Regions from separate parts of the Amphritea sp. GJ51-11 genome, predicted to be linked through region 3. Evidence: predicted binding sites of a transcription regulator. Region 3 holds the regulator's gene; each other region holds the start of a gene.
What was found. The regulator FNR, encoded in region 3, switches genes on or off when oxygen is low (the NO sensors DNR and NnrR bind a similar motif). The targets are predictions, from matches to a motif close to TTGATNTANATCAA.
Positions count from the first base shown of each region.

Region 1: a site for FNR is predicted at 2,014-2,027, ahead of AC0L4K_RS16260 (histone deacetylase family protein). Genes of this name have one in related genera too.
Region 2: a site for FNR is predicted at 5,095-5,108, ahead of AC0L4K_RS07945 (ferredoxin reductase family protein). Genes of this name have one in related genera too.

Region 1 covers NZ_CM147881.1:3,616,565-3,622,847, forward strand. The annotation lists gene AC0L4K_RS16250 (hypothetical protein) at 1-65, opposite strand, end outside; gene AC0L4K_RS16255 (response regulator) at 188-1,813, opposite strand; gene AC0L4K_RS16260 (histone deacetylase family protein) at 2,129-3,052, shown strand; gene AC0L4K_RS16265 (sodium ion-translocating decarboxylase subunit beta) at 3,189-4,490, opposite strand; gene oadA (sodium-extruding oxaloacetate decarboxylase subunit alpha) at 4,504-6,282, opposite strand.
Region 2 covers NZ_CM147881.1:1,820,073-1,826,355, reverse strand. The annotation lists gene AC0L4K_RS07960 (SLC13 family permease) at 1-1,035, opposite strand, end outside; gene AC0L4K_RS07955 (MarC family protein) at 1,316-1,948, opposite strand; gene AC0L4K_RS07950 (iron-containing alcohol dehydrogenase) at 2,150-3,301, opposite strand; gene AC0L4K_RS07945 (ferredoxin reductase family protein) at 3,530-4,864, opposite strand; gene AC0L4K_RS07940 (MliC family protein) at 5,445-5,765, opposite strand; gene AC0L4K_RS07935 (excalibur calcium-binding domain-containing protein) at 5,814-6,272, opposite strand.
Region 3 covers NZ_CM147881.1:1,947,094-1,953,376, forward strand. The annotation lists gene rdgC (recombination-associated protein RdgC) at 1-362, opposite strand, end outside; gene AC0L4K_RS08530 (adenine phosphoribosyltransferase) at 524-1,066, opposite strand; gene fnr (fumarate/nitrate reduction transcriptional regulator Fnr) at 1,176-1,955, opposite strand; gene hemN (oxygen-independent coproporphyrinogen III oxidase) at 2,043-3,434, opposite strand; gene AC0L4K_RS08545 (sulfite exporter TauE/SafE family protein) at 3,504-4,178, opposite strand; gene ccoS (cbb3-type cytochrome oxidase assembly protein CcoS) at 4,175-4,375, opposite strand; gene AC0L4K_RS08555 (heavy metal translocating P-type ATPase) at 4,403-6,283, opposite strand, start outside.

The sequences.
Region 1 (6,283 bases), 1.7 Mb from region 3:
ATGATGCAGTTAGCGACACTGTCACCCTTGGCGACACGAATGATATTGCGATTATGAAGCAGCATAGCAGAGCCTTAAAATACAGATAAATGAACAGAGACGGTGCCCATACTATCATTTTCTCGGTGCTATCAATATTCGGTTTTTACCTGGTGATTGAACGGGCGATATCAGCGCTATCAACAAACTACTTTAGCAGCGGGCCGAGGGAGGAAGGAGGAAGTTCAGCCAAAGGAGTAGCTCGGTACTTTTGCAGCAAGCGTTTCTTATTATCCAGATCAGGCGCCATGACAGCATGCTCGACCAGATTAAGATAACGATCGACCATCTTCAGTCGCCCTTCACGACGGTCAGTGCCATCACGGGCGGTTTCGAGAAACAGTTGAGCTAGATTTAAAACCGCTGCTTTATTATTAAAATCGAAATCTACCGCTGCACCGAACGATTTGATCGCCAGCCCGATCTTGCCCGATAGGTAGTGTTTAATACCCAGCCGATTGGCTTTATCACTCATATCCGGATTGAGCTGCTTAACCTGAGCATCCTGCTGTGCAGTCACGGGTTGAACTTTCTCCAGCACCGGCAACGCCTCACCCGACATCACTAACAGTTCACGGTCGATATCAATGGGATTATCTAACTCACGATTAATCAGTTTGGCATCCCGTAGAAAACGTTCCTTTTCGTTATCATCATCAAGATCTTCAGCCATCTGACTACGAATAAGAAATGACCGCACCTCAGCTTCTCTGTCCGTGGGAAACTGTTTACGGGCACTAATCAGCAGCCCATCAACCTCTCGCTCGATCTGCTCTTGGGTATTATCATCACTACTTTTGACTTCCATACGCCGTAGATTAGCCAGCTTGAGATAGGGTTCAGCGGAACGATAACAACTGTGCTTACCTAACGAAATCGAACGTCGATAGGCTCCTTTGGCCAGATCCAGCTCCTGAGTCTGAATCGCAACCCGTCCTAACTCCATCTGCCGCGGTATCCCTAAAGGTGCGCGGGTAGTCGCTTCTTTGAGTGTTTCACGGGCCTGTACCAAGTCTCCCATTTTCTCATGGACTTCAGCTAACAGATCATAAGCGGCGATCAACAAAGGGTTATCACTAATCAACTCTTGCAGTAATTGTTCTGCGGCGGTCAGATCATCTAAACCGCAATAGGCGCGACAGAGATAAAGCCCTGCCTCTTTATCCCGAGATTCCCAATAAATACCATCAAGAAGCTCACGCGCCTTCTCATATTCTCCGAGATCCAGCAGCAGAGTACCGCGTACTTTTTGCAGGTGGTTATATTCCGGGTGCTGCCGATCGATCAACGCTTCGCAGATCTGTAGGGCCTGATAACGTGCGCCAGACTCGATCGCCAGATCCACGGGCCGCAATGCCTGTTTGCGACGCATAATATGGTCGAGTCGGTATTTCAGTTCTTCTATCGAAAACGGCTTGGTAATCAGGTCATCGGGGTGACTATCAATGGCGTGGAGCACCACTTCTTGGGATGAATCACTGGTCATACACACCCAAGCAGCACTCGGTTTGATGTAGCCACGAAAGCGTGCCTCTTCCAAGATTTCAATTCCCGTGACACTATCACTCGCGTTATGCCCCAACAGAATGACATCAAAATCGTTTTGCGCGATAAACGGAATAATCTTGTCATTGATGGTCACGGCTTTAACATTGCCGATACCCAGCTCGCGCAACATATAGTAGATCGTTGCCCGCATATTACCGCTGCTGTCGATTAACAGAACATGCTTGTCCGTATAGTCGATCCGGATATCGGTTGAGTTGTTACGCACAGCGGCCACGGCTTACCTTGTCTTAAAACTGAGTTCAGTCAAGTATAAGAGCCACGTGCCCAAGGAGAAAGGGAAAACATACCAAAACGGGATCTGTTTCATGCAGACAAAAAAAGCACCGGGTGTAGGGTGAAACACTCGGTGCTAAATACAGTTCTATGCTGTGGAAAGAATAATATAGTCTTCCGGGCAACAAGGTACTGACATAGATCAACGGTAGACCGGGTTCGATATTTATTACCTACAACTTTTGACTAAGCGCTGCCACAGTGTTATTCCAGTAAACTAAATATAAATAAAAGAATCTGATCAGATATGACTACTGCATTTATTACTCATCTTGACCATGGTCTGCACAATATGGGGCCGGAACACCCAGATAGCCCTATTCGCCTACTGGCGATTCAAAAAGTTCTGCAGAAGACCGGGTTGATTGAGCATCTAAAACAGATGGAGTCAGTTCATGTGACCCCTGAGCAGATCCAACTGGCCCATGCTAATCTGCACCAAAAACGGCTAGAAATGAAAGTGCCGGTAGAAGGCGTGTTCTACGCCGACGAAGATACCGCGTTGTGCCCTGATTCCTTACATGCCGCTAGCCTCGCGGCGGGTTCTGCTATTTTAGCGACTAACCAGGTACTCGCAGAAAAAGTCGATAATGCTTTTTGCTCCGTACGCCCGCCCGGCCACCATGCTGAACACAATGCAGCCATGGGGTTTTGTTTTTTTAACAATGTTGCCATCGGTGCTATGCATGCGTTGCTGCAACCCAATGTTAACCGGGTGGCCATTGTCGATTTTGATGTACATCACTGTAATGGCACAGTCGATATTTTCAAAGATAAGCCTGAAGTATTAGTATGCTCGACCTTTCAGCACCCCTACTATCCAGAACGCTATGCCGATATCCAACGGGACAATATCGTCAACTGCCCTATCGAAGCCCACACCCGGGCGTCAGTTTTCCGTGAAAAATTAGAAAAGGTCTGGCTGCCGGCCATACAACAGCATAAGCCCGATATTCTGTTTATCTCCGCAGGCTTCGATGCTCACCATGAAGACCCCATGGCCGACCTCAACCTGACGGAAGAGGACTTCCGCTGGGCGACCCAATTATTAATGGATGCTGCCCGTACCACCTGCGGTGGGCGAATCGTCTCCGTGCTTGAGGGCGGCTACAACCCTGTCTCACTGGCGTTTAGCGTACAGGCACACTTAGAAGTGTTAGCCGGATATTAACGCACCACAGCCCGTTCCGGCGGGCTAACAGACAACATCGAGTAAACCCAGCGCCTAATTCACTCCAAATCACTTCAAACGACTTAGTCTAAAAACAAAAAAACCGCCCGGAGGCGGTTTTTTTAGTATCGAAGGTCTAGCCTACGAATTTGATCATCACACCTGCAGCCACCGCTGAACCGATAACACCGGCTACGTTCGGTCCCATCGCATGCATCAACAAGAAGTTTTGAGAGTTAGCCTCAAGACCCAGCTTATTGGACACCCGCGCAGCCATCGGCACCGCAGATACCCCAGCAGAACCAATCAATGGATTGATTGAATTACCACCGGCCATTTTGTTCATAATCTTCGCCATCAGTACACCGCAGGCAGTACCGATACCGAATGCAACAACACCCAACAACAGAATACCCAAGGTTTGCAGATCAAGGAACTTATCCGCAGACAGTTTAGAACCGACTGACAAGCCTAAGAAAATGGTCACGATGTTAATCAAAGCGTTCTGAGCCGTATCGCTCAAACGATCAACCACACCACACTCTCGCATCAGGTTACCGAAACAGAACATACCCAATAGTGGTGCCGCATCCGGTAGCAACAAGGCAACCAAAATCAACAATACGATAGGGAACATGATCTTTTCAGGCTTAGAGATATGCCGCAACTGAACCATGGCAATCTTACGTTCGGCTTCAGTGGTCAGCGCACGCATAATCGGCGGCTGAATCATAGGCACCAATGCCATATAGGAGTAGGCCGCTACCGCTATCGCACCGAGCAGATCAGGTGCCAGCAAAGACGCCACATAGATCGCCGTCGGGCCATCCGCACCACCGATAATACCGATTGCCGCAGCATCCTGAATGGTGAAATCCATGACCCCCAAAGTCGTCAGACTTACGGCCCCTAGCACGGTGGCAAAAATACCAAACTGTGCTGCAGCGCCAAGGAACAATGTTTTTGGATTCGCCAGCAACGGACCAAAATCGGTCATCGCGCCTACGCCCATAAAGATCAGCAGAGGTGCGGCACCTGAAGCAATCGCAACGGTATAGAAGTTATACAACATACCGTTATTAAAGCCATGATCGTTTGCCGCATAAACCGCTGCTGTATGGGTAGCTGCATCCGCTGCATGATAGGCGTGCGTTACCGCTTCCGGCTCGGCACTACCAATATTCAAGGCAGCAGCTAAGGTCTGCAACATTTCAGGGCCACCCAGATGGATGGCATTCTCAACTGCAGACATCGCCAAACCCGCTTCCGGGATATTGGCCATGATGCCACCGAAACCAATCGGCACTAACAGTAAAGGCTCAAAGTTCTTACGAATCGCAAGAAACAAAAGTAACAGGCCGATCAGAATCATAAAGACCTGACCTGGCGTCACATTGTATACCCCTGACGCGTGCCAGAGGTCCATTAGCTTATCCATTTAGAATCCGCCCTTACACCAGAGTCAGCAGACTGTCACCAACCTGTACAGTGTCGCCTTCTTTAACATCGATAGTAGAAACAGAACCGGCACGTGCTGCTCGAATCTCGGTTTCCATCTTCATCGCTTCCAGAATCACTAACACATCACCTTCTTGAACTGTCTGACCTGGAGAAACAATTACTTTCCAGATGTTACCAGCCAGTGGAGCAGGAACAGACTCTACAGGGCCTGCTGCCGGTGCTACTGCAGCCGCAGGCGCCGCTGCTGGTGCTGCGGCGGTGATATCGCCGCCTTCAGAAACCTGAACAACGTAGTTCTGACCATTAACATTAATAGTGTAAGTCTGTGGACCAGTATTCTTAGGTGCAGCCATTGCTAGGGCGTCCTCTAATGTAGGTGCGGGTTCAAATGCGTCAGGGTTACCGCGATTTTCAAGGAATTTAAGACCAATTTGTGGGAACAGCGCATAGGTTAGAACATCATCAATTTCGTTCTCACCGGCGGCTAGGCTAACACCTTTCTCAGTCGCCAACGCCTTCAACTCTGTTACCAACTTGTCCATTTCGGATTCAAGCAGATCAGCCGGACGACAAGTGATGGCTTCGCCACCTTCAAGTACGCGAGCCTGCAGTTCTGCATTGTAAGGTGCTGGCGCTGCGCCATACTCACCCTTAAGAATCCCCTGAACTTCTTTAGAGATGGTTTTGTAACGCTCGCCCATCAGGACGTTGATGACCGCCTGTGTACCCACGATCTGTGACGTCGGAGTAACCAGTGGAATCAAACCAAGGTCTTCACGTACCCGTGGAATCTCAGCTAACACCTCATCGAACTTGTCAGATGCGCCCTGTTCACGTAGCTGGCTTTCCATATTGGTCAGCATACCACCGGGTACCTGAGCGACTAGAATACGGGAATCAGTGCCGCGTAAAGAGCCTTCAAATTTAGCGTATTTTTTGCGTACTTCACGGAAGTAAGCTGCGATCTCTTCCAGTTGCAACAGGTCAAGACCCGTATCACGGTCAGTTCCAGCCAAGGCTGCAACCACCGATTCAGTTGCTGTATGACCATAAGTCATAGACATTGAGGAAATAGCCGTATCGACCCGGTCAATACCCGCTTCAACCGCTTTCAAAATCGTCATGTCAGACAAACCAGACGTCGCATGCGCGTGCAACTGAACTTCAAGGTCGGTTTGTGCTTTCAAGCGAGACACAAGATCAAAGGCATCATAAGGTGTCAGGATACCGGACATATCCTTAATCGCGATGGATTCAGCACCCATATCTTCCAGTGTTTTAGCGTACTCAACCCACATATCAATGGTGTGTACAACACTCTTAGTATAAGAGATGGTGCCCTGTGCGTGCTTGCCACTTTGTTTAACCGCTTTAATGGCGGTTTCTAAGTTACGTGGATCGTTCATCGCATCAAAGATACGGAATACATCAACACCGTTAGTAGCGGCACGCTCAACAAACTTACTGACTACATCGTCTGCATAGTGACGGTAACCCAACAGGTTTTGACCACGCAGTAGCATCTGCTGCTGGGTATTCGGCATAGCTTTTTTGAGTTCGCGGATACGATCCCAAGGATCTTCGCCGATATAACGAATGCAGGAATCAAAGGTAGCTCCACCCCAGCTTTCTAGGGACCAGAAACCAACTTTATCCAGTTTCTCAGCGATTGGCAGCATGTCGTCAATGCGCATGCGGGTAGCAAACAGAGACTGATGCGCGTCCCGAAGTACTACATCGGTAATGCCAAGAGGTTTTTTATCAGACATG
Region 2 (6,283 bases), 130 kb from region 3:
AAATAAAACCAGCGCAGCCAACAACGCAATAATCGTGTCATTCAGTGGTAAGCCAGTCAGCTCAACAATAAACTTGCGGAAAATCCAACCTAACGCGGCCGCTAAAAAGACCACCGCCACCAACTTCTCACCACGGGACATAATACCCAGCGCAGAGAGTTCACGGTGAACCACAGCACTCGGATCGTCAATCGCAATTTGATGTGATGGGAACAACACCCGTGTCAGTAACAACCAGGCAATCGGCAGCATAATCACGACCACCGGCACACCTAACAACATCCAATCAAAAAAGCTGATTTCGATGTTATAAGTATTTTGTAGGAAGCTCGCCAACAACGCATTCGGCGGTGTACCAATCAATGTCCCCACACCACCGATTGAGGCGCTATAGGCGATTGCGAGCATCAGTGCCACACCGAAATTACGTACTACTTTTTTATCATCGGTTTGCTGTGCAACAAAGTCGATCACCGACAGGCCCACCGCAAACATCATAATGGTGGTCGCCGTATTAGAGATCCACATAGAGAGGAACGCCGTCGCCAACATAAACCCGAGAATAATACGTGACGGCGAGGTCCCGATCATGCTGACAATTTTCAACGCAATACGGCGGTGTAGCCCTACATGCTGCATCGCGGCCGCCAGTAAAAAGCCACCGAGAAACAAAAAAATCAACGGGTGACCATAATTAGCCGCCACCGGTTTAATTTTATCAATGCTAAACAAGGGCATCAGCACTAACGGTAAGAGTGCGGTCGCAGGAATAGGCACCGCCTCCGTTAACCACCAGATCACCATCCATGATGCCATAGCCACTAAATGCCAGGCCTCAATCGGCATACCCTCTGGGGCGGAACACATCAGGATGATCGCCGCCACCAAGGGACCACCGATCAAGCCGAAAAGCCGCAGCCCCGTTACCGGTAGAACCGACACCTCGTCTTGGTCTTTGTAGTCAGGATCACGACGATCCCCTGGGGCCAGAAAATCTCCGTCATGGGCATGAACGTTCTTTTCTTTATTAGACATCGGTACTTCTCTCTGAATGTATTGATTTTCAAACGGTTTTAACTAAATTCTAAGCGTTCATTCAAGTGCAAGGGATAACCCAAGGCGGCGATTATACACGCCGTTTGGCCGCAATAAAGCTATCCACCAGCTTAGCGTAATAATACAACAGATTAAGTCAGCAATAAGACCGCTAACAGCGGAAAAAATCGGCTAAATAGCCACAATTATTATCTAAATAACAATTTATTGATCTCGCACGATAACCATGAACAGCAAGGTCTTCATTGACAACGGCCTATCAGCCGGCGATAGCACCACGCACCCCCTCAATAAGCATCTGTACACCGATCACCGCTAACATCAACCCCATCAAGCGAGACACCACTTTAATCGCATTCTGGCCTAGATAACGCGCCAGCCATTCACCCCCAACAACGGCGCTGTAGGTCAGCACACACATCATTGCAAACGCCGCCAGCACCGTCGAGATTTCGAGCACGGTGGATTGCGCAGCAAAATTCATCGCGGTGGCGATAGTCCCCGGCCCTGCTAGTACCGGAATACCCAAAGGGGTAATGGCAATATCGACCACCGAATCGACACTCTTTTCATTATCTCGATGGGTCGGCGTATGGATACTCGAGCGCTCCCCTTGCAACATATGATAGCCAATCAACCCGATCATCATGCCGCCGGCAATCCGAAAGGCTGGCAGCGTAATACCAAACATCAAAAAGATTTCACGCCCGCCAATGGCAAACACCGAGACAATAATAAAAGCGACCACCACCGAGCGCAGCGCAATCATCCGCCGCATGCGCTGATCAACATCTTCGGTCAAACCAATAAACAGAGTTGAATTGGCAATCGGATTCATGATCGCGAAAAACGCCATAAACACGGTAAAGAAATGTACTGCAATATTATCCATATAGCTTAACGCCTCCCTACACAGGCATATAAATTCAGCTGTATCTTATCGATTAATGCGTTTAAACGTGAGGCTAAAGCGTAAAAAGAAAGGAAATATATGGGGCGAACAACAAGACGAGTCAATCGGCGAGGCGATTGATCAGACAATAAAAAACACCAGCACCCGGATTAATGGTACTGGTGTTGTACATCACTCAACTTAAAGCGCAGCTTGGAAGATCGCTGCCACTTCCGCATGGCTCAGTTTGCGCGGGTTGGTCAGACAGCAAACATCTTTCTGAGCATTCACCACCATGGTGTCTATATCTTCGCTCTTCACACCCAGCTCGCCCAAGGTACGAGGGATACCAACATCTTCACCTAGCGTTTCAATTGCATCAATCGCTAGCAGCGCCGCATCCCGTTCAGACAGGCCATCGGTCACTTCACCCAGAGCATCGGCAATATCCGCAAAGCGTTCGGTCGCGGCGATCATATTTACTCGGCATACATGTGGTAACAGCAAAGCATTACACACGCCATGTGGCAGGTTATACATACCACCCAGTTGGTGGGCCATCGCGTGCACATAGCCTAGGCTCGCATTATTGAATGCCATCCCCGCGAGGTATTCCGCGTAAGCCATCTTATCTCGAGCCACCATATCATCACCACGAGCAACCGCGTTGCGCAGATACTTACCAATCAAGCGGATCGCTTGCATCGCACAAGCATCGGTAATGGGTGTTGCCGCCGTAGAAACATAGGCTTCGACCGCATGAGTCAGCGCATCCATGCCTGTTGCTGCGGTCAGTGCCGGTGGCATATCGACCATCAGAGCAGGATCATTAATGGCAACATCGGGCGTTACTCGCCAATCAACAATCGCCATTTTCACATGATTAGAAGTGTTGGTAATAATGGTGAAGCGCGTCATTTCACTGGCAGTACCGGCAGTGGTATTGACCGCGATGTAAGGTGGTAATGGCGCTGTCGCCTGATCTAAACCTTCGTAATCATGGATAGTGCCGCCGCTAGAAGCCACCAGCCCGATACCTTTACAACAATCGTGTGCGCTACCGCCCCCTAAAGAGATCAGCATGTCACAATCATTCTCTTGATAAATCGCCACGCCATCAGCCACGTTAGTGTCCGTTGGGTTAGGTACGGTGTCATCATAAACCACACTGGCAATATCTTCACTCTGTAACAACTCGGTCAAGCGCGCCGTATAGCCCAACGACGTCATACCTTTGTCCGCCACAACCAGCGGTTTTTTACCGCCTAGCATTTTTACCCGCTCAGGCAGTTTACTAAAACAGCCTTCGCCCATTAGGGATACATTGGGAACAAAAAATTCATGAATAGCCATATTAAAACAATCCCTTTATCGAAAAATAAAATATAAAAACCACTTCGAGAAACTAACTATAGTCCAAGGTTGCCCATTATTTGTTGATCTGGACCATGTAACACGCAAAAAATCTTCCGTCTTGTTATGGCAACCCAAAACGCCACTTGCCAGCCCTTTTATAGGCCAGCAAGCGGCAGTATTTTTAGCCTGTTTGACACTCTAATCATTCACGCGATCAATGCTAACTTAGCGCATCTGGAACAGTTCTTGATGATAGTGTTTGGCGGATAATCCTTGCGCCAAAAAATCTTTTCGCAGCGAGAAACCAAAACCAGACGGGCCGCAAAACCACACGCTGGCAGACGACCACTCGGGCACTGTTTGACAGATTCGATTACAATCCAAACGGCCATCTCTACCGCTCACCAGCACATGCAGTTTAACGCCCGCCGCTTCTGCATCCGCGGTCAGTTTTTCGATCACCGACTGATCATAATCGGCGGTGCAATGAAACAGGTCAATCGGCTTATCGCCGGGGGTTTTAGCCAGCTCTTTAAGACGCGCCACAAATGGCGTAATACCGATACCGGCACCGACCCAAATCTGCCGTGGCTGAGGATCACCAAAATCGAAACAACCATAGGGGCCTTCAACGGTCACCGGCATCTCAGTTTTTAGCGTCTCCCGCAAACGACTAGTATGATCGCCCAGTGCTTTAGTGATAAACACTATATGACCATCATCCTGATCCCAAGCCGAAGCAATGGTATAGGGGTGAGCCCCCTCTTTGCGGTTGGATGTGACAAAAGCAAACTGACCAGCGCGATGACCCGCCCATCCCTGCTTCATCAACACACTCACCTCAAGCACTCGCAGATCATCGTAGTAGGTTAAACCATCAATAGCCCCTTGCGCTTTGCGGCCCTTACCTATCTGCCCTGTCAATGCGAGCACCGCCGCAATACTGCCGCCAGCTAACAACAATGCCATCACCCAGCCCACAGGCTGCAACCAATAATCAAATTCGATTAAGATTAACGCATGGTAAGCCAACACCAGATAAGCAATAGAGATCAGTTGGTGAGTTTTAATAAACAGATGATAAGGAAAGCGTTTAATTAATGCCAACAAGATCAACGCTACCGCTGCGTAAAACGCCCACTCGCCGACCGACTCGGCAAAACCTCGCTGACTGCGAAACAGGTCTTCAATAAAGCCCAGTGTTTCAGTACCACGCGGACCTCTCTCCGGCTTTTCTAACCAGCCCCAGCCAACCATCCACTTAGTGCCCTGAGCCATCCACCAGTGAACCACTGAGACCACCAGCGCGGTAATCCCGAGCCACTTATGCAAGCGGTACATCTTATCTAACCCATCCAGATGGGGTTCAAGCCATTTCGGCCGCAGCGCTAACATCATGGCAATGCTCATCACACCGATGGCGATAACACCACTGTATTGCACAAACACATGACGAAAACTGAAATAGGTGAACGGTTCTGGAAGCAAGCTATCAGCCAACAGCCATACCGCAGTCAATATCAACAACAACGCAACAAAGAAAATTTTAATCTGTTTCATGATCGATCGTCTTCAGTAAATTCCATTTAAAACACCGGACCGAGGGCACCGTTACATACCCGGCAAACAAAGAGGCGACCGACACCAGACGTGGTCACCTGCTCAAATCCGGAACCCTATTCTACACAGCCCATCACGACACAAATAAGCCCTTTCATGTAAGGTTATGTAAAGTTTTGCTAAGGCGGATAACACCTTAAGTACTATAAGAAGAAAACACTCTGCCCGCATTGATGCACAACAAGAGTCAACGTGGTCGGTGACTGGCACTTAACTGGCATTTAAAACACTTGGAACAGGCCCTGAAATAACGGCTTGATAAAAACGCAGATATTCATCCCGATATTGAGCAGCAAGGTTATGCAATAATAAAAGGGTTCTGCTTTAAGGTCTGCACGGCCAAATCGATAAAACGGCGGGTTTTCGCATTAACCCGACGACCTTCCATATGAATGATGTTTACGGATAAAGGCTCCTCTTCATACTGGGTTAACACACATTTTCAATGTACCTTTATCCAGCTCTTCACCCGCCTGATAAGACATTAAACGGGTAATGCCATAGCCCAATAATGCGGCCGTTATTCAGCATGACAAGCAATGGGCATCATCCGTCCTATTTCCAGAGACATACGATCCCCCTTGCCTCTGATACTCACCTTAACATTGCTATAGAGGAAGCCCGACGCAGTGGGCTCCTGTCGTAACTCAATCGCCTGATTATCACGAATAAGTACCGCCCGAGATTGTTGCGGATAGAAATGAACCATCGCGCTACCTCGCTCACATTGATATGAAACTTCATGGAAATGCTGTGAATTAGGCAACAGGGGCGTATTCGTGCAGCCAACCATTAGCCATGAAATAACCCCCCCACTAACCACCTTAAAACAACGCTTCATTAATGCTTTCCTTATAACAAACGTAATAACACGGCGAGCAGTAATACCCTAAAATCTAGAATCATTTTCGCAAGGCCGGCCATCATGATCTCCATCCATCTTCGTGTTAGGACAGTTGTTGATGAAGAATACCGCCTCAGCTTTGGAGTGCATTTGGCTGCAATACTGCCGGCCATCACATCTAAATCGATGCGTGATATTAGACGCCGCTGCAGTGCCATGCGTGGGTTTGGCAGAATGCCCACCTAAGTGGACGACATTAACCGATGAAGATGCATCGCACTCACTGATAAAAGCACAGACGATAAGGATGAGAAATCCAAACAGCTGTAATTTGAATGCGCCTTTCGCCTCTTGCCAATGAAAAAACAAATAAAAGATGGAAAAGGGCCAAAGAAACAAAACAGCTAATCCCCACAGAATGCTGGTTCTGAAAGCCGCAATGATTAAGCCTATTGACCCAATAATGGCTATAAGGAGGCCGAGATAAAACCCTAGCTCTGTCATACGATGTCCTT
Region 3 (6,283 bases):
TTGCTGAATGCGCGCGGTAGTAAGTCCAAAACAATTTCATCTTTGAGCTGGTCTTTCTCTTTTTTATAGACCTTGCGGGCTTGCTCATCCTCGATCAGCTTCACTTTCTTATCCAGCTGCTGACGGATCACCTGGGTGGGAATGATTTTGTCTTCTTTTTGTGCCGCGATCAGCATAAAGCCGTTGCCAGCATGTACGAGCATTTCGGAGAGATCGCCACTGGGGCTTACCCAGCCAAAGCGGCTAAGTTCTTGGCTACCACAGGGGGTAAAGGCTTTCTCGCTGAGTTTTTCTTCAAGGGCTTCAGGGGTGTAACTAAACTGCTGGGTGAAACGGTAAAAGATGGCATTTTTGAACCACATGAGAATAAGCCCTTAATAACAGATAAAAAAAGAGTGGCTATTGTAAAGCGATATCCGGCGGTGGGACAGAACTGATCTTGATAATATTAAGGTGATTAGCGTTGGGGCACCGTTGCTCGGTGTAGAGCGCGTTGTTGGGTGCCCGTGACATGCGTAGAGGATTAAAGGCCTTCGTAGGCCAATAAGGTAAAGACAGGAATATCGCTTTGCTGAATCAGCTCTGAGCCGTTGAGATCGGGTAGATCAATAAGAGCAGCGGCTTCATACACTTCAGCACCGAGCTCTTTGATAATGGTGCTGGCGGCGAGAATGGTGCCGCCGGTGGCGATCAGATCATCAAAGATCAGCACTTTGTCGCCAGCAGCGACCGCATCGACTTGCATTTCGACGGCGGCGGTGCCGTATTCAAGGGCATATTCGCGATGAATAGTTTTACCCGGCAGTTTGCCTTTTTTTCGTACCAGCACTAATGGCAGATTGAGTTGATAAGCGATGATTGAACCAAACAAGAACCCCCTGGCATCAATACAGGCAATATGGGTGACTTCGGTATCGATATAGCGCTGAATAAAGGCATCGGCAATCATTCTCAGGGCTTTGGGGTCTTTAAACAGTGGGGTGATATCTCTGAACATGACGCCAGGTTCTGGCCAGTCCGCTATCGTGCGCATAACTGACTTTATATAACATTCATCGAAACTCATCGGGGGTACCTTAAAACAGTAGGGCTAATATCGAGTAGCCCGATCAGGGGCCAGTACGATCAAAATAATACCCGCTAAAGAGCGGGTATTAGGATGTTGCAAGTGAGGTTTAGTCGAGCGGACAGGTTTTGTTCTCAGACATCGGAATGTCTTGAGATTCACCGGATAGACGATAGATCTCTTCGAGGTTGCTCAGTTCGATCTCTTTACCATCGACCCGTACCAGCTCCATTTTTTGGAACCGGGTAAAAATACGGCTAACGGTTTCGACGGCTAAGCCAAGGTAGTTACCGATCTCGTTTCTCGACATGGATAAACGGAACTGGGTTTCTGAATAACCACGCAATTTGAAGCGAGTCGATAGTTTAATTAGGAAGGTCGCAACGCGTTGTTCAGCATTCTTCTTGCTCAATAGCAGCATCATCTGCTGGTCATCACGAATCTCTTTGCTCAGTGTCCGTAGGATCTGGCGGCGCAACTCTGGCATCTGTCCTGATAGCTCATCGAGCCGTTCAAAAGGGATTTCGCAGACGGTGGTTGTTTCAAGAATTTTTGCTGAAACAGGGTATTGTTCGCTATCAAAACCACTGATGCCGACCATTTCGCCGGGGAAGTAAAAGCCGGTAATCTGTTCTTCACCCTCATTGGTCAGAGTATAGGTTTTAAGGGTGCCCGCGCGAATAGCGTAGACAGAAGAGAAGGCCTCACCTTGATGGAAGAGGTGATCGCCTTTTTTCAGCGGGCGGCTCTTATCGATAATATTATCGAGCCGATCGATTTCAGTCATGTTCAGGGACACAGGTAAACATAAAGAGCTCAGGCTGCATGTATTGCAATGCACCTGTCTTAAGCTGTGTAGTTTCCCTTCTGATGCCTTATGGTTGCCCATAACTATGTCCTGTCTTCGTTGATTTATTAGATAGTGCTTATAAGTGATTATCTACTAAATCAACGGCAGGGTGAAGTATTTCCCGTATCAAATGATGCGGGAGAAGCCTTTGGTTGCTTCCTGCTTAGGAATGTAAGCATCAAAGGCCATGCAGATGCGGCGGATAAGTAAGCGTCCGGCAGGGGTAACATCGATACGCTTATCACCGAGGACGACTAAGCCATCGCCGGTGAACTTTTGCAGTTCCTGCAGTTCCTCGGCGAAATAATCGGCGAAGTTGATATCAAATTGCGCGTCGATAGCGGCCATATCGAGCTGGAAATGACAGATAAGTTGGGTGATCACAGCTCGTCTAATGCGATCATCGGTGCTAAGTGTGACACCCCGTTTAATCGCGTTTGTACGCGCTTCGACGGCGCTGGTATAAGCACTCATATCATGTTCATTTTGATAATACACATCACCGATCTGACTGATCGATGACACACCCATCGCCACTAGGTCGCAATCGCTGTGGGTGGTATACCCTTGGAAGTTACGATGAAGTTTACCGTTTTGTTGTGCTAAGGCGAGTTCGTCATCAGGTTTAGCAAAATGATCCATGCCGATATAAACATAGCCAGCACTCATCAGCTTGCTGATGGTGGTTTCTAGAATCGCCAGTTTAGTTTCGGGACTAGGCAGATCTTCGGCTTTGATATGGCTCTGAGAACGGAAACGATCCGGCATATGGGCATAGTTAAACACGGATAGTCGGTCAGGGCTCAACTCAATAATGGTGTCCAGTGTCTTGGTGAAGCTGGCCAGTGTCTGGTGTGGCAGGCCGTAGATCAGATCGATATTGATGGAGCGGAAGCCGAGACGACGGGCTTCATGGAGTACATCGGCGATCTCTTCAACCGGTTGTACCCGGTTAACCGCCTGCTGCACTTTTAGCTCAATATCTTGTACACCAAAGCTGACCCGGTTAAAACCGATCTCTCGGAGCACTTTAAGCATCTCATGATCCACTTCGCGGGGATCAATCTCGATGGAGTAATCACCGGAATCATCATCTAGCAGGGTGAAATTTTCTCTGAGCTTTTGCATCAGCTCAATCATCTGCTGATTGCTGATAAAAGTGGGTGTGCCGCCGCCAAGATGTAGCTGTTCAACCGTACGAGCATCAGAATACCATTGAGATAACTGGGTCATCTCTTGATATAAGGTATCGAGATAGGGCTGAGCTTTTTTTCGATTACGGGTGATGACCTTATTACAGGCGCAGTAATAACAAACATGCGCACAGAATGGAATGTGCACATAGAGCGATAACGGTGCTGTCTTATCGGCGGTTTGTTGGCCCGTGTTTACCAGATCTACCGCCGATAACTCAGGGTCGAACTGAATTGCAGTAGGGTAAGAGGTGTAGCGAGGGCCGGACAGGTCATAACGGCGGATCAGATCGAGATCCCATTTAATCAGGTTGTTCTGGTTCACAACATTTCTCACTCTTACTGCAAAGGGAGGCGATTATAAGGATTTTTCCCCAACCCGTATTGATACCAATCAATAAAGGTTCACGCCAAGCCCCGGCCAAGGAATGGTATATAGCCCAAACAGGATAATTAGCAATCCAGCAATGGTTTGTGCTTTTTTGTTTTTAAGTAAGGCTTGCACTTGATTGGCGAGCAAACCGGTAGCGAGCATAGCGGGTACCGTGCCTAAACCAAAGCAGGCCATCATCATCGCGGACACTTTCCAGTCGCCGGCCGTGGCGCTCCAGATTAAGGTGCTGTAGACCAACCCGCAAGGTAACCAACCCCAAAGTGCACCCAGCGCTAGAGCCTGTAAGGGATTGCTCACGGGTAAGAGTTTTCGGCTGAGGGGTTGAATATGTCGCCAGAGGTGGTTTCCCTGTTTTTCCAGATAGGCCAAGCCGCGCCAGATCTGTGCTACATAGAGACCCATTAATATCAGAATCAGGCCCGCTAATGTGCGTAGCACGATAAACACGTCCGGGGAACTGATAAGCCAGCCGAGACTACCGAGCAGTGCGCCGGCCACGGTGTAACTGGAGATTCGCCCCAGATTGAATCCGAGTAGCAGCAACAGCGGGCGTTGGTTTTTTTTGTCGATGCCCATGGATACGGCACTAGAGATGCCGCCGCACATGCCTAAGCAGTGGGCGCTACCGAGTAAGCCGAGCAGGAGGGCCGTAAGAGCCGTTACGGGTTCGGTCATTGCGTTTTGTCGGCAGGCTTAGGTTGCTTGGGCTTGGCTTCGTCCGGAATGAGATGTTCATCATCGTCATAGAGAATGCTGTGAGCCGGGGATTCAAGGTCGTCTAACTGACCGCTGTTAACTGACCAGAAAAAACCCCATATAGCGATACCCGCCAGCATGATAGCGATAGGAATAAGCAGGTAGATAATTGACATAGCAGTGCTTCACTCAGATTGTTGTGACTATTCTACCCGATCGGGGCGGCCAAGTTTAGTCAGCCTTAGGGCGTTGCCGACCACCACTAACGAACTTACTGACATGCCGATTGCCGCCATCCACGGGGCGATCATGCCGGCTGCAGCAAGGGGTAGAGCGATCAGGTTATAAAACAGTGCCCAGCTCAGATTTTGGCGAATGTTGCTACGGGTGCGTCGAGCCAATCGTAGAGCCTGAGGTAAGCGCATCAGTTCACCGGACATTAACACCGCGTCCGCATTGGTTTTGGCCAAATCGGTAGCCGAGCCCATGGCGATGGAGGTCTGTGCGCCGGCCAGCACCGGGATATCATTAATGCCATCACCGACCATCACCAACTGTGCGCCGTTATCTTGCAGTTGTTGGATATGCTGTAGCTTCTGTGCAGGGCTAACGCCGGAGACTACTTTGTCGATCTTGAGCTGTTGTGCAATATGGCCCACGGCAGCAGAACTGTCACCGGTAAGCATCTGCACTTCAAGCCCCATTTGTTTTAGTTGTTGCACCATCGTCGCGGCTTGTTTGCGGGCGGGGTCGGTTAAACCAAACCACGCCAACGGTTGATCATCATTGGCCAGTAGTAACCATTGGCAGTGGCTATCCGGTGCATCATCGAAACTCAGGGATTGACCACAGGCTTGGCTGGCAAATTGCGGCTTACCGATAAAAAAGCGCTGGCCATTAATGCTCCCCTCGAGACCCAAGCCGACATGGTTGGTGAGTTGTTCGGCGGCCGATATGGAGGTTAGCTGGGTGGCCTTGTGAAAAGCTCTTGCGATCGGGTGTTCGGAATGGGCTTCCAGTGATGCTGCGATCTCAAGACATTGCTGCGGGGTCAAATCTGCCAGTATTTGGCTCTGCTGTATCGACAGATTACCTTCGGTTAAGGTGCCGGTTTTATCAAAGACGATATGAGTGGCTTTCGCTAAGCTCTCTAGCACATGGCCGCGGGTAATTAGCAGTCCGTGTTGGCGAAGGGTGCCGGTTGCTGCGGTCAGTGCCGTTGGGGTCGCCAAGGACAGGGCGCAGGGGCACGTGACCACCAGTACCGACAGGGTTACCCAGAAAGCGTGACTGGGGTTGACTTGCCACCAGTACAGGCCGACAGTTGCGGCAATCAGCAGAACAGCGCTAACAAAATAGCCGGAGACTTTATCCGCCAGTTGAGCAACTTTGGGTTTTTCCTCATGGGCGCGTTCAAGTAAGCGCACAATCGCTGACAGCTGCGAGCTGGCGCCGACCTGGGTGACTTCAACATGAATGGGGTTTTCAACATTAATGGTGCCGCCGACAACACTATCGCCTTCACGTTTAGTGAGGGGAAGGTATTCGCCGGTGAGGGCCGATTCATCGATGCTGCTACTGCCTTGAACAATATTACCATCGGCGGGGATGGTGTGGCCGGGTTTAACAAGAATACGGTCGCCCTGTTGTAGCTCGTTGGCGGCAACAATTGCTTCGCCCTCATCAGTGCATAGAATGGCACTGGCGGGGAGTAAATTGAGTAGTGCATTGCCTGCTTTGCCGGTACGGTGGCGAGCTTTCATCTCGAGGAAGCGGCCGATCAGCAGGAAGAAGGTAAACATACTGACAGAGTCGTAATACACTTCGCCACTAGCGGTTACGGTGGCCCAGATACTGGCGGCATAAGCACCACCAATAGCGATGGACACCGGTAGATCCATGGTCAGATGGCGGGTACGAAGGTCGCGCAGGGCAGCCTGAAAGAACGGTTTGGCGGCATAGAAAATGACCGGTGTGGCGAGCACGAGGCTCGCCCAGCGGATAAAGTTTTCATAATCGCTTTCAAGGCTAGCACCGGCACCGGTGTAGAGTGCGACGGCCATCATCATGATCTGCATAGTGAA